Regions from separate parts of the Paenibacillus sp. JNUCC 34 genome, predicted to be linked through region 2. Evidence: riboswitches for the same ligand, from Rfam matches in the RefSeq annotation. Region 2 holds a riboswitch; the other holds the start of a gene.

Region 1 (6,995 bases), 100 kb from region 2:
CCACCCTTACATCTAATAAGCCGTCCACCATTATGTTCTGCATGCTCAAGAGCTTCCTGTTGTTTAATAGATAACTTCATATTCATATTGTAAGTCTCACCACTCAAATCTTTTGTAAAATGTCTATGCGAGAAAGCATATCATTTCAATTAAATCATACGCTTCTGAATATTTTTTGAATATTCTGAGATATTCATGGAAAACACACGAAACCCCTCCAACCGAAGTTAGAGGGGCTTCACTATATAAAGAAAATGTATAAGGGGTACTTTTATAATAAGTTGCGAATCTTAATGGAGGATTAAATTTATATTAAGGGCACATAAATCTTTTGCGTTATTGCGCAGCTGTCTTCATTGAAGGCTTTATGGTACCGTAGTAAAATAAGTATTTATAGAAATAGACTGTTTATTCATGATTACGAGGAATATTTATATAATCTGTAAGGTGGTTGAGTATGGAATATAAAACAAATGTAATGAGAATTTTAGATAAAATGATAGTGAAATACAAAAGTCATAGCTACGTAAATACAGATGCCATTAGCGGCATTGATGTGGCCGATGCTTTAAATCAGAATCCTGATCAGGTGTTTAAAACACTTGTAACGATAGGGAAATCTAAGAAATATTATGTTTTTCTTATTCCTGTTGCCAATGAACTGGATTTGAAAAGAGCGGCTAATAGTGTTAACGAAAAATCAATTGAAATGTTAAAAACGAAAGATCTATTAGCTATTACAGGATATATACACGGAGGATGTTCACCCATTGGCATGAAAAAAAATTTTATTACTACAATTGATGATTCAGCAACTAATTTTGAAACAATCATATTTAGTGCTGGAAAGATTGGATACCAGGTCGAGATGAATCTTGAAGAATTGAAAAAAGTTATCCCGTTTAATTTATCAAATATTGTTATTTAATCCGTTTTTAAAAGTTATAGGAATAAGTATGCTTCAAATTAAATAGGCGACAGTTCGTTCGATTTTGAACGAAAGGTCGCCTTCACTTGATACTTTTCACTTCGATTCTTTTATCACATATGATTGTGTAACAGCACTAGCATAAGCAAAGCTACCACTTCAAGTAACTCATTAAGAGCTCCGTAGGTATCCCCGGTTAATCCTCCTAATGTAGCATTCAATCTCCGTGCCAGCCACGTCCCTGCACCCCAAGCTGCCAGAGGAAGCGTAATGAAACCAAGCAGCGCTATCATCAACGAATGGTTGTCCATATAGATCAACGGTGCTATTAATGCGGCAACTCCTGACAACACGATCGCAATTAGTAACGCTGCCCTTATCTGCCCTTTATCTAAACCATGAAACTTCCCAGCCAATCCATCCTTACCACGAGCCATCGGCCATGTAGCCATCGCATGAACCATGAACCAGCGACTCCAAATCAAAGGAAGGAGTAAGAGACCTAAGTCGTTGAGGCCATTCATTAGCAGTGAATAGATTAAAGAGAGCTTCAACATAAGAAGCAGCGTGCTTGCTAACACACCCATAGCTCCTACGCGGCTATCCTTCATGATGTCTAACATCTGTTCACGTGAACGGTAGCTCAAAATGCCATCCGCCGTATCCATCCAACCATCCAAATGAAGTCCTCCTGTGAGCCCAACCCATAAGATGAGGGTCAACACTGCTGCTGGTAGTGGTGGTAGTAAATACGCAAATCCTGCAGCACCTCCCCATACAACCAGTCCAATAGCAGCTCCTACAAACGGATAAAACTTCACACTTTGACGAAACAGTGTTGGCGAGTAATCAATATTGGCATTCACAGGAAAGCGTGATAGAAATTGAAAAGCGGCCGCAGCCGCTTGTCCCCATTTCGTCATAGTTTGTACTCCATACTCTTCAACTCAACAGGAATGCCTGCGGTGACCAGGAAAACCTCAGAACTGCTTCTGGAGACTGCCTGATTCATATACCCAGCCAAATCGCGATACATTCTGCCAAGAGGATATTCTGGTACAATACCACTGCCAACCTCATTAGTTACCATGATTAAATATCCAGGGTATTGCTGTGCTTGCTCTACAAGACAAAGAATTTCAGCTTTTACCTTCTCTTGCATATCCTCCTGTCCTTCATAGGATAGAAGAATATTAGATAGCCATATCGTAAGGCAGTCCACTAGAACCGTAGGAGCATCATCACCCTGACTGTTCTCACGCATATCACTCAGGAGCTTCACGAGTTGAAACGGTTCTTCTACATTTCGCCAGGAATAGTTCGCTTGACTGCGCTGAAGCTTATGAAGAGCAATTCGCTCCTTCATCTCATCATCGAAAGCTTGAGCCGTAGCGACATATATGGCTTCCTGTGACTTCGACATACATAACCTCTCAGCAAAGCTGCTTTTCCCGCTTCTTGCCCCGCCTGTGACGAGTATGATCATTTCGTCTGCTCCTTGGTTTCACCTGAGACACCCGCACTTTCGAAGGTTGCCATTTCACTGACAATCCGACACGCTGCATCCACAAGATGTAGACACAATACCCCACCTGTACCTTCACCAATACGAAGGTCTAATTCCAATGCAGGACGAAGATTCAATTCTTGTAATAGCTGCCGATGTCCTTGTTCATGAGAAACATGCGACACAATCATGTAATCAGCAGATGTTGGACAGATCGCTTTGGCAAGCAACGCCGCTGCGCTAGAAATAAATCCATCGATTATAACCGGACAACCGTTTACTGCTGATCCAAGAATTACACCTACTAAACCACCAATTTCAAGACCGCCTACCTTAGCTAGTACATCTATAGGATCAAGCGCGTCAGGAGCATTGACCTTCAACGCTTGTTCAACAACGGCAATCTTATGCTGTAGACGAGAATCGTCAATTCCTGTCCCTCTTCCAACCGCATCGCTGACCTGAATATTAGAGAGTGCACAGGTCACCGCTGAGCTTGCCGTCGTGTTTCCAATCCCCATTTCGCCAGTTATAAATAGTTGAACGCCACGTTTGACAGCATCTTCAACTACCTTCACACCAACAAGAATGGACTGAATCGCTTCTTCATGAGTCATTGCAGGACCTTGTGCCATATTAGCTGTACCATACCGAATTTTACGCGATAGGAGATCGGGATGGGACAATTCACTATTCACTCCGATATCCACACATACAACTTCTGCACCTGCCTGTCTGGCAAGAACGTTAACAGCTGCACCACCCGCAAGAAAATTATGAATCATTTGAGGTGTAACTTCTTGTGGAAAAGCACTTACGCCCTCTTCACATACACCATGATCGCCTGCCATAACAATAACTTCTCTACGGTCAAAAGAAGGCTTTACTACTCCAGTAATCCCAGCAAGCTGTAGTGCCATTGCCTCCAATTTACCCAAGCTTCCCGGAGGGATAGTAAGGTTACTTATATGTGATTTTGCAGCCTGAATCGCAGCTTGATCAAGACCGCGAATTTCTCCGATACGTTCCATGATTCCTTGTTTCATACATCATTTCTCCTTTAGTTGCTCTTAGTTGTGACTACTTATGGCTTCAACAGCTCAGGATAGATCGCTTTTGCTATTTCTTTGAGACCTTCTGTCACACGTGGACCGGGACGACTAACCAGGTTATCGTCTAATCCATAGACAGCATCATTCTTAACAGCTGTTATTTGATCCCACCCACTACGTGCTTTAATCATTTGGTCTAACGTTTTCTGTGTTTTGTCATCAATAACATTCTTTGAGAACAGAATCACATCAGGATTATCTTTAATGATTTTCTCTTCACTGATTTCATACCATCCCGCTGTATCAGCAGCAACGTTAACTCCACCAGCTAGAGTGATTAATTCATCCATAAACTCACCACTACCTACCGTCCAACCAGGGGAAAACTCGATATATATTTTCTTTTTCTGTTCAGGTGTAAGTGATTTAACCGCTTCTGTTACTTCATTCTGCTCTTGTTTCATTTTGTCTATAACCGTTTTTGCTTCTTCTTGGTGATCCGTTATTTGTCCAAACAATTCAATATTTGCAATAACATCATTCACCGTTTTCGGATCTGTCTTGAAGATAGTGATACCTAGATCACGCAAATGCTGTGCAGCTTCTGCACTCATAGAGATACCTGTTACTACGAGGTCAGGTTGTGCTGCGATAATTGCTTCCTCGTTAGGATTGTACAAACCACCCATTTTCGGCTTGGTTGTTGCTGCTTCCGGATAATCATCATAGTCAGAAACACCGATAATCTGCTCATCTAACCCTAGCGAAAACAAGCTTTCTGTCTCTGCAGGCGAGATGGATATAATCTTCTTTGGCGCCTCTTTAAATGTAAGAGTCTCACCTGTAGCATCCTTTACAGTTAGAGGATACTCTGTTTTCAGTACACTTGTCTCTTCAGCGGGGGGATTCACTTGTTCTGTTGCTGCCGGTGCTGGTTCTGTCTCTTGTTTCGGTTCATTATTGCTTCCGCAAGCTGCGAGCGCTAGTACCAGAATGATCGTTATAGCACCCGTAGTCCAACTCTTCCACATTTGTTTCATTGTGATTTCTCTCCTCTATCTTCGTTTTCATGTTCTGCGAGATGCTCCCCTTGTTATTTCAATAAATGATCTCAACGATAGTCTGTGCAACAAAAAAAACCTGATCTTCTTTTACAAGAAAGAATCAGGGATTACGTCATACGGGGTTCATAGTAATTGCCATGAGTCCCGCGGCTATGTACCGGGTTAAAATCGCAGTACTTCCACAAGCCAAACGTAATCCTTTCCTCGAAGGACCGTCGTACTACTCATAAGGCAGGTCTCCTGACTCACAGGTTCGCTAATATTCTCACCTTCCCATTCTGCTTGTTGCAAAACAGTGGTAAATCGAGAACATCCCTGTTCACAGTGGCGGGACCGTGCCGGAATTGCACCGGCTTCCCCATTAACTAGGCAATAAAAGCACATATTTGTGCTTCTAATCTAGACCTCACAAGTTTTTATATTCATTTAGATACAAGTATTACCTCTCAATTTAAAATTATAAGTTAGATAAGGACACCTTACAACCCCTTAAAAACAGTGCTCTAATGGCTCACTCACAAGTGTCCAATCCATTTGCCCTTATCACATGTCAACTTCAACGTTAACAAGCTCCCCGGATCTGCAGAGAAATCCCAGAACGTCGAACCTGGAATGGTCATAGTCGCTAGTTGTCTTATCACTCCACCATGAGTCACCATTAGCACCTGGTTATCCTTACTTCCATCTTTCACCCAATAGGTCAGGCTGTTCATAAAGTCTGCCAGCCTCCCCTGAAAATGCTCCCAGGCTTCACCTCCTGGAGGAGTCACGGATTGAGGATTGTCCAGCCATTCCCGGTAGATCCTAGAATGCTTTAACTGATCGTATGTCTTCCCCTCCCAATCTCCAAAATCCATTTCTCGTAAACGGTTATCGAAGACTACGCTATCTGTTGAAGCAGAATAAATCCAATCGAGCGTTTCCCTGCATCTCTTTAAGTCACTACAGAATACCTTATGAAACGTTCTTCCTTCAAGGGCATTTTTCACAGGCAAAAGCTCCTTCAATGACTCTTGGAGAATTCCTATATCTGTATGACCTAAATATCGTTTATCCTTATTCCACTGCGTTTTCCCATGACGAATACATATGAGCTTTAACTCCATAATGTACCACCTATACTCCATATGGCAAGTATGCTCAGGAGCAGAAATAATAACGATGCAGCCAGCATTAATCTAATGGTTGACTGAATATCCCCCTTATCCATCGGACGGGAATATTCGCCCATATATGCACGAAAAGATACCACACCGTTATAGGCGTTCTCACCTCCGAGCCGAATTCCTAAAGCTCCAGCTACAGCTGATTCAGGAAATCCACTGTTGGGACTTGGATGGAGATGGGCATCGTGTCTTATGGTACGATAAGATTTTTTGTAATCCAGACGCATGATCCAACTGCTAACGATCAGTAATAGAGCTGTTATTCGTGCTGGAATGAAGTTAGCAATATCATCCAAACGGGCCGAAGCCCACCCCAGGTTAATATATTTATCATTCTTGTACCCAACCATAGAATCTAGGGTATTCACAGCCCGATAAGCCATTGCAAGTGGAGCTCCTCCAATAAGTGCGTAGAATAGCGGAGACACTATGGCATCAACAATATTTTCTGCGACCGTCTCAACCGTACCACGAACAACCTCAGGCTCGTCTAAGTGCGCTGTATCACGTCCAACAATCATTCCTAGTGCTTGCCGAGCAGCAGGTAAATCCCCACGGTTAAGATGATTGTACACTTCCATACCCGCATCCTTAAGCCCTTTCGTAGCAATGGTCGTAGCGATTAATATGACCTCCGCTCCCGTTGCAAGCCATGGATGAATCATATAAAGTCCTCTCAACAATACCCAGGTTATAAGCAGCGAACCTCCCACGATAATAACCGGGAGTAGAATTCCGGCCTTTTTCAGTTGGTCCGGTTGAATGACATGACTACGAATCCTCTTCTCTAACCGTTTGATCGAATTTCCCATACTTATCACAGGGTGAGGAAGCCAGCGCGGGTCTCCAATGATGAGATCCAATAGGTATGCAGCGCATATTATGAATATTGTTGCCCACTCCATCATGATGGATTCACTCCCGCAGCCTTCAAGCTTTCTTTTACCGTTCCATAAACCACCCGCCCAATCGCAGCTCCCAGATCCGTTGCCGTTCCACAATATCGATGTTCAGTAGAATAGGAAGCGGATTGACTGACTCCTAACACGATAGCATCCGTTGTGGTTCCTGTAGCGATCAATCCATTCTCTGCATCACGAATTCCCAGATCAGCCAGAGCAGCTACCTTCGCTTCTACAGCGGTTGTAACAGCATTCACCATCGCTGCTTGAGTCATTCTAGCATCAATGATGAGCATGATATTAATCGTACCCGGTTGATAAACTGGATATGTAGTCCGCTCAGATCCAGCACGTGCGCCGTTCGATACTCCCGCCG
Region 2 (6,995 bases):
CATAATTAGTGGTATGACCATCATTTGCAGCAGACGAACATACCCGTACCCCACTAGATTAAACCACTGCGACGATTTCGCTATGATATCCGAGTCAGCCGAATAAATGAACTGCAAAATCGCACCGAATAGCACACCGAGACCGAGCCCGGCAAACACCCGCTTGGTAAACGAGTAGTGTTTTTTTTGCATCCAATACAATATTCCGATAAGCAGAAGCAGCACAAGGACATTGATAACGATCCAGAGTGTTTCCATCGCCTGATGCCTCCCTTTTGTTTGATAAGTGCTACTACGTATTCATTTCCAAATACGGACGCACTTTAAACATTACCCGTTAAATCCGATCCGACATCTATTTTTTTCATAAAAAAAGATATGCTCCATATATACAAAAAAGACGGCTATCAGCCGTCTTAAAATTTTGCTTACATATAGAATATTTCCATTTTTCCCGGACTAGATTCATCTTCCAGCTTCCGTATGGATCTCTGCCTGAACGCTTGAATCAGAGACGTTTGCAGTCAGAAGAACCTGGGGAGCGCCATTTTCAGGATGGCTGACGACCGCCGGATCCACCCGGAATACTCGCCGGATAAAATCTTCGGTCAGTATTTCAGCCGGGGTTCCCTCTCCCGCGATCTTTCCATCCTGAAGCACCAGAAGCCGGTCACAGAACTGAGCCGCCAAATTAAGATCATGGAGCACGCTAATTACCGTTATACCGGTATCTTCGCGCCACTCTGCAACCATGTTCATAAATTGCAGCTGATGACGGATATCTAAATACGTTGTCGGCTCATCAAGCAGCAAAAGTGTAGGTTCCTGAGCCATTACTTTGCCAAGGGCTGCACGTTGGCGCTGTCCCCCGCTTAATTGATCAAGCCGTCTGGATTCGAATTTTTCCAGTTCCAGCTTTCGGATAATACGATCCAGAAGCGGTCCGGAATCTTTCTTCTCCCGTCCCATCCAGTCTTGAAACGGGTAACGTCCCATTTCCAGAACCTCGCGCACTGTAAAATCAGACGGAGCGAGCCCCTCCTGCTGAAGCACCGCTACAGAGCGGGCAAGCTCCTTTCTGTTATAACTTGAAACTTCTCTGCCACGAAACTGTAAATGTCCAGACGATGGCGACACCACACCTGACAAAAGATGCAGCAGCGTGGATTTACCGCTTCCGTTCGGACCAATAATGCCCCACCATTCCTGAGCACTTACGTTCCAATCGATACCGGTCACCGCGTTCACCCGGTCAAAGCGCTTGCTTACGTCTTGAAGTGTGATCATACGCTTCCCTCCCTACGCTGCTTTTTGTTCCGGTACAGCAAATAAGCAAAGAACGGAGCTCCAACAAATGCAGTTACTACCCCGATCGGAATTTCGGTCGGCGACAGAATGGATCTGGCAGCCGTATCGGACCAGACCATGAAAATCGCTCCACCCAATGCCGATAATGGAATGATGATCCGGTAATCAGAACCGGTGATGAGACGGATCATATGAGGAACAACCAGTCCCACGAAGCCGATCACACCGGACACAGACACAGCCGCAGCCGTTAGAAGGGTGGCAACAATAAGCACACTGGTCTTCAGACGATCGACATTAAGCCCCATATGTGCCGCCTGACGTTCACCTAAAGACAACAAATTCAGTGTACGCGCCCGGCTCCACAAATATAAGAAGCCTACAGTAAAATACGGGAAAAGGACAGCTATATATGACCATCCCCGCATGCTTAAACTTCCCATCGTCCAGAATAGAATATCCGTTAGCGTGTCTCGTGACATTACCGTCAAGAATGAAACTACCGCTCCTAAAAAGGACTGCATAACCACACCTGACAAAATCAATGCATTAGTCGGTATCTTACCGTGATCTCGGGCGAGGAGCAGCACAATCCACAGTGTGATCGCCCCGGTCATAAATGCAACGATCGGCAGGGTCCAGGCACCCGCAAAAGAGTACTGCAATCCGTAGAAGATCAGAAACGCAGCACCAAGTGATGCACCGGAGGATACACCGAGCGTAAACGGATCGGCGAGCGGATTTCTAAGCACACCTTGAAAAGCAGCACCGGCCACCGCAAGGGATGCCCCAACCAGCATACCGAGCAGTATTCGGGGAAGTCGCACCTTCATGATGATCTGCTCGGAAGCTACTTCCCAGTTGGGAGTGATCGAGTCTCCGATCCAGGGCAATCGATGAACCAGCATGGCTCCAATATCCTTAACGGGCAGATGGACGGAGCCGATGCCGAGGCTGACGATCAGCGTCAGCAGTAAGAGCAGGAGCCCACCCGTTCCATAACCCGCAAGTTTTTTACTCATGGGGTCATCAGTTCCGGATAGACCGCCTTCGCTACTTCAACCAATCCTTGAGTTACACGAGGTCCCGGGCGGCTGATCAGATTGTCATCAATTTTAATCAGCTTATTGTTTTTCACAGCTTCGATCTGATCCCAGCCGCTTCGTTCTTTAATGATTTGATCCAAAGTTTTTTTGGTGGATTCATCCACGACATTGCTGGAATACAAAATCACATCTGGATTCGCTGCAATAATCTTCTCTTCACTGATTTCAAACCAGCCTTCGCTGTCGCCAGCCACATTGGCTGAATTGCTTATATTGAGCATCTCATCCAGATATGTGCCCTTTCCTACCGTCCAACCCGGTGAGAACTCCACATACACTTTTTTCTTATCCTCATCTTTTACGGATTTAACCGCTTCTTTCACGAGGTCCATATCCTTCTGCATTTGATCTACGATGCCTTGAGCTTCCACCTGACGATCCGTAATCTCTCCAACTACCTTAATGTTGTCCATGACTTCAGCAATCGTCTTAGGGTCGTTCACGAACAGCTTGATTCCGAGGTCGCGAAGCTTCTGTACGTTCTGTTCATTCATCGCCGCTGTAAAAATAACATCCGCGCCTGAAGCAACAATGGCCTCAACATCCATATCATAACCGCCCATTTTCGGCTTGGATTTGGCTGCCTCCGGGTAGTCGTCCACTTCGGATACACCGACAATTTCTTCATCCAAGCCAAGCGCGAACAATTTTTCCGTCTCAGAAGGAGACAGCGATACAACTTTTGCTGGAGCCTTATCAAATGTCATTTCCTCGCCTGTAGCATCCTTTAAAGTTAACGGATAAACCGTTTTGGTAGTTTCAGAGGCAGGTGCTTCCGGTTTCTGCCCTTGTTCAGCCTCTGGTGCAGGGGTCGCCTCCTTCGGATCTGTTTCTCCTCCACAAGCTGCCAGCGACAGGACCAGCATCAGTACCGCCAACATGGCGGACCATGACTTCATTATTTTTTTCATCGATTTTCTCTCCTAACCCTAGTTTGAGAACAACACCGGCTTGCCTTAGGTACTCAATAAACCTGATTTCTGACGGAAATCCTTACATCCAACCACAAAAAAGCCCCTGATTTCTCCGCAGAAGAATCAGGGGCTACGTTTCGGAAACAATGAACCTCATCCAATTAATGGGAGTTTAGCTATAGTACAACACATCACCCACATTAGGTCCGCCAAACGTAATCCTTTCCTCGAAGGACCGTCAGATCATTACGCGGGCAGGTCTCCTGACTTACAGGTTGAAATGACACCTCCGCCTTCCCGACCCTGTTCAGGCCAGTGGCAGTAATGGAGGATATCCCTGATTCACAGTGGCGGGACCGCGCCGGACTTGCACCGACTTCCCTTTTAACCCGGGAGCAAAACATATGCTTTGCTTATTCTCCAGGACCTCGCGAGTATTGAATATTCTTTTTTGCCAAGCTTACTTCTCTTTTGACGATTATATGAAATATCCTCTCGGCTTACAACCTGAAACTTCACAGAGAAAAATTGAATAGCCGCTCCCCGCTTGCCGTGGACCTTATTTCCGCCTGTATAACCATCATAGATATCTCACGTATTTATTCGTATGCGCCTGTGAATTGCCCCTCCCCCTTTGCCCTAAAGCCGGACATTGGTTTACAATAGATCTGAAGCTTTATACCAGAAAAGAAACTATACGGAGGCGTACATATGCTCTTTATCGATAATCAGGGAATCCATGATCCTTCCATTAACCTAGCGATTGAAGAATACGCTTTGAAGCACTTGCCTATGGAAGACAGCTATTTGCTCTTCTACATTAATCAGCCGTCGATTATCATCGGCAAACACCAGAACACGATTGAAGAAATCAATCAGGAGTTTGTCCGTGACAACAATATACAGGTTGTTCGGCGATTGTCCGGAGGTGGTGCTGTATACCATGACCTCGGCAATCTTAATTTCAGCTTTATTACAAAGGACGATGGCCAGTCATTTCATAATTTCCTAAAGTTTACCCAACCCGTTATCGATTTCCTTCAAAAAATGGGTGTTCCCGCTGAGCTCAGCGGCCGTAATGACCTTCAAGTCGGAGAGAAAAAGATTTCCGGCAACGCCCAGTTCTCTACACGGGGACGCATGTTCAGCCACGGGACTTTAATGTTCGACCTGGATCTAGACAAAGTACAAGCTTCACTTAAAGTTAACCCGGAAAAATTCAAATCAAAGAGTACGAAATCCGTCCGTAGCCGGGTGGCGAACATTAAGGAGCTGCTGGGTACGGATATGACGATTGAACAGTTCCGCGCAGAGCTGCTACGTTCGATTTTTAGTATGGAGCCTGATCAGGTTCCACAGTACGTTCTTCAAGAGAAGGACTGGGAAATAATAAATCAAATCTCCAAAGAGCGTTACCAAAACTGGGACTGGAACTATGGCTTATCACCAGAAAGCAATGTGAAACACGCGAAAAAATTCCCGGTCGGCATTATCGACATCCGCATGAATATTAAAGACGGACATATCGGTGAAATAAAAATTTACGGCGACTTCTTCGGTGTAGGCGATGTCGCCGATATCGAAAATGCGCTTCGCGGCAGACGTTACGAAGAGAATGAAGTAAGAGAAGCCCTCTCATCCATTGACGTCAAGCATTACTTCGGCAATCTGGAGTTTGATGACCTGATCGGTCTGATCTTTTTAGAGGAGTAGAGCAACAATACTGACGTCACGATTCTAACAGGGATATCTTTCAAAAAAAGCAGGTCACTCGAGGATTCATTCTTGATCCTTGGGTGGCCTGCTTGGTTTTACTATTGTGCACTTCTTAAGTAGGAACGATTCTACAGGTAGCGTCTTACAACAGACATGAAGGGCGTCCCAGGTCATGGACCTTTTGGGACACCCCCCGTTCGTATTATTTGGATGCGATGAATACATAAAAGAGAAGGACGAGTGTGAGCACGATGCACACGTTCTCTACTGTGTTACCCCATTTACTTCCTGTGCTCATTAGTTTGAACTTCACTCTAAATTTCAGCGGGGGTAATGGTCGTATTCCCCTGTTCGTTAGCATATCGGCGGCCAAATGAAGGGCATAAGACATTCCACCTGCAATCCATAAGCTCTCCCCTCCCGCTGTTCCTTTTGTTGCGAAATAGAGCAGCATAGTCCAGCCTGCCGCAGCATATGCAGTATGTGTCAGACCACGATGGGAAACGAGCGTGGAAATCATCAGTACGCAACCGGCAATTGTGTTCCACGGACTGAAGGCTTGGCCGAACTGAAGAAGTCCCAGACCAATCATAAACATCACGATATGACGCAGCGTCCGTCCGGGCAGAAAGGATACGACGGCAATCAGACCCGCCAATGCCAGATTCCACGGAGCATAATCCTGTCCGTAGTAAAAAATAAATACGGCTCCCACAATCAATGCCAACTGAAGCACACGCAGCAGTCCTGTTGGGATGACCGTTCTGACCAAAATGGAGTTCGGCTCATCGATGTCAGGAAGTAGCGAACTGACTGCGGCCGCAGCCGCAGCCGGGAGTGTAACGGGAATTCCGGCCAGCCCCATGACCGACAAGGTGACGCCGGTGCTAATAACCAAATGGGCTCTTCCCATCATAATAAATGACTTCCTTTCATTCTCTCGTTGTCTTGTTTGAGCCCGTTCATTTCTTTCAGCCGTAATACATACGGGAATGTATGTTCGGCATTTTAGTATAGCAAAAAAACCCTCCTTTTGTCTACCCTTTCCACTCTATGGACAATATGATCCTGGCCGAATTGAAATCCACGCCGCAAGCGGTACAATAGAGTTAAGATAGAGATAAAAAGGAGAGAGACAACCATGACCCAATACAAACTGATTGCTATCGACATCGATGACACACTCATCAATGACGATAAAGAAGTTACCCCGGGTGTCCAACAAGCGTTAGAGCAAGCTGTTGCGAAGGGTGTTGTAGTAACACTGGCGACTGGACGTGCCTATGCATCCGCACAAGCGATTGCTCGCCAAACTGGACTAAATGTGCCGATCATCACTTATCAAGGGGCTTTGATTAAGAATTTGCTGGACGAAGAGGTTCTCTATGAACGCTATGTTCCCGTTGACGCTGCCAGAAAGCTGTATGAGTACTGTGTGGAGCATAATCTGCATCTGCAGACTTATATTGATGACAAGCTATACTCCCGGGAAGAGAACCAAAAACTGATCGATTATTGTGCACTGAATCGCACGCCTTATTATATTGAACCTGATTTCATCAAAGTGATCGAACAGCCTACACCTAAAATGCTGATCATCGATGATCCTGCTTATCTCGACGAGCTGATTCCGGTATTCCAGGAGCTGCTTGGCGATCAAATGCATATCACGAAATCCAAACCATATTTTCTGGAATTCATGCATAAAGAAGGTACGAAAGGCCATGCTTTGACGTTCCTTGCGAATCATTTTGACTGCGCTTTGGAACAGACCATTGCGATTGGCGACTCCTGGAATGATCACGAAATGCTGGAATGTGCAGGCCTTGGTGTTGCCATGGGCAATGCTATTGAGCCGCTCAAGCAATTAGCGGATTATATAACGCTCAGCAACAACGAAGATGGCGTTAAACATGTAATCGAGAAATTTGTGCTGAACGCGGAATAAATA

What was found. Region 2 has a riboswitch for cobalamin ahead of AC2TF5_RS05435 (ABC transporter substrate-binding protein). Riboswitches for the same ligand answer to the same signal wherever they lie in the genome.
Region 1: linked by a shared signal. The riboswitch ahead of AC2TF5_RS04940 (ABC transporter substrate-binding protein) and the one ahead of AC2TF5_RS05435 (ABC transporter substrate-binding protein) in region 2 are both predicted to bind cobalamin.

The regions. Positions count from the first base shown of each region.
Region 1 is NZ_CM177770.1:1,081,870-1,088,864, reverse strand. Features, by position in the region: gene ybaK (Cys-tRNA(Pro) deacylase) at 458-928, shown strand; gene cobS (adenosylcobinamide-GDP ribazoletransferase) at 1,042-1,851, opposite strand; gene cobU (bifunctional adenosylcobinamide kinase/adenosylcobinamide-phosphate guanylyltransferase) at 1,848-2,414, opposite strand; gene cobT (nicotinate-nucleotide--dimethylbenzimidazole phosphoribosyltransferase) at 2,411-3,481, opposite strand; gene AC2TF5_RS04940 (ABC transporter substrate-binding protein) at 3,520-4,527, opposite strand; cobalamin riboswitch at 4,765-4,975, opposite strand; gene AC2TF5_RS04935 (histidine phosphatase family protein) at 5,067-5,657, opposite strand; gene cbiB (adenosylcobinamide-phosphate synthase CbiB) at 5,648-6,625, opposite strand; gene AC2TF5_RS04925 (adenosylcobinamide amidohydrolase) at 6,622-6,995, opposite strand, start outside.
Region 2 is NZ_CM177770.1:1,185,518-1,192,512, reverse strand. Features, by position in the region: gene AC2TF5_RS05450 (L-cystine transporter) at 1-258, opposite strand, end outside; gene AC2TF5_RS05445 (ABC transporter ATP-binding protein) at 466-1,287, opposite strand; gene AC2TF5_RS05440 (FecCD family ABC transporter permease) at 1,284-2,330, opposite strand; gene AC2TF5_RS05435 (ABC transporter substrate-binding protein) at 2,327-3,325, opposite strand; cobalamin riboswitch at 3,568-3,774, opposite strand; gene lplA (lipoate--protein ligase) at 4,040-5,041, shown strand; gene AC2TF5_RS05425 (metal-dependent hydrolase) at 5,247-5,960, opposite strand; gene AC2TF5_RS05420 (Cof-type HAD-IIB family hydrolase) at 6,186-6,992, shown strand.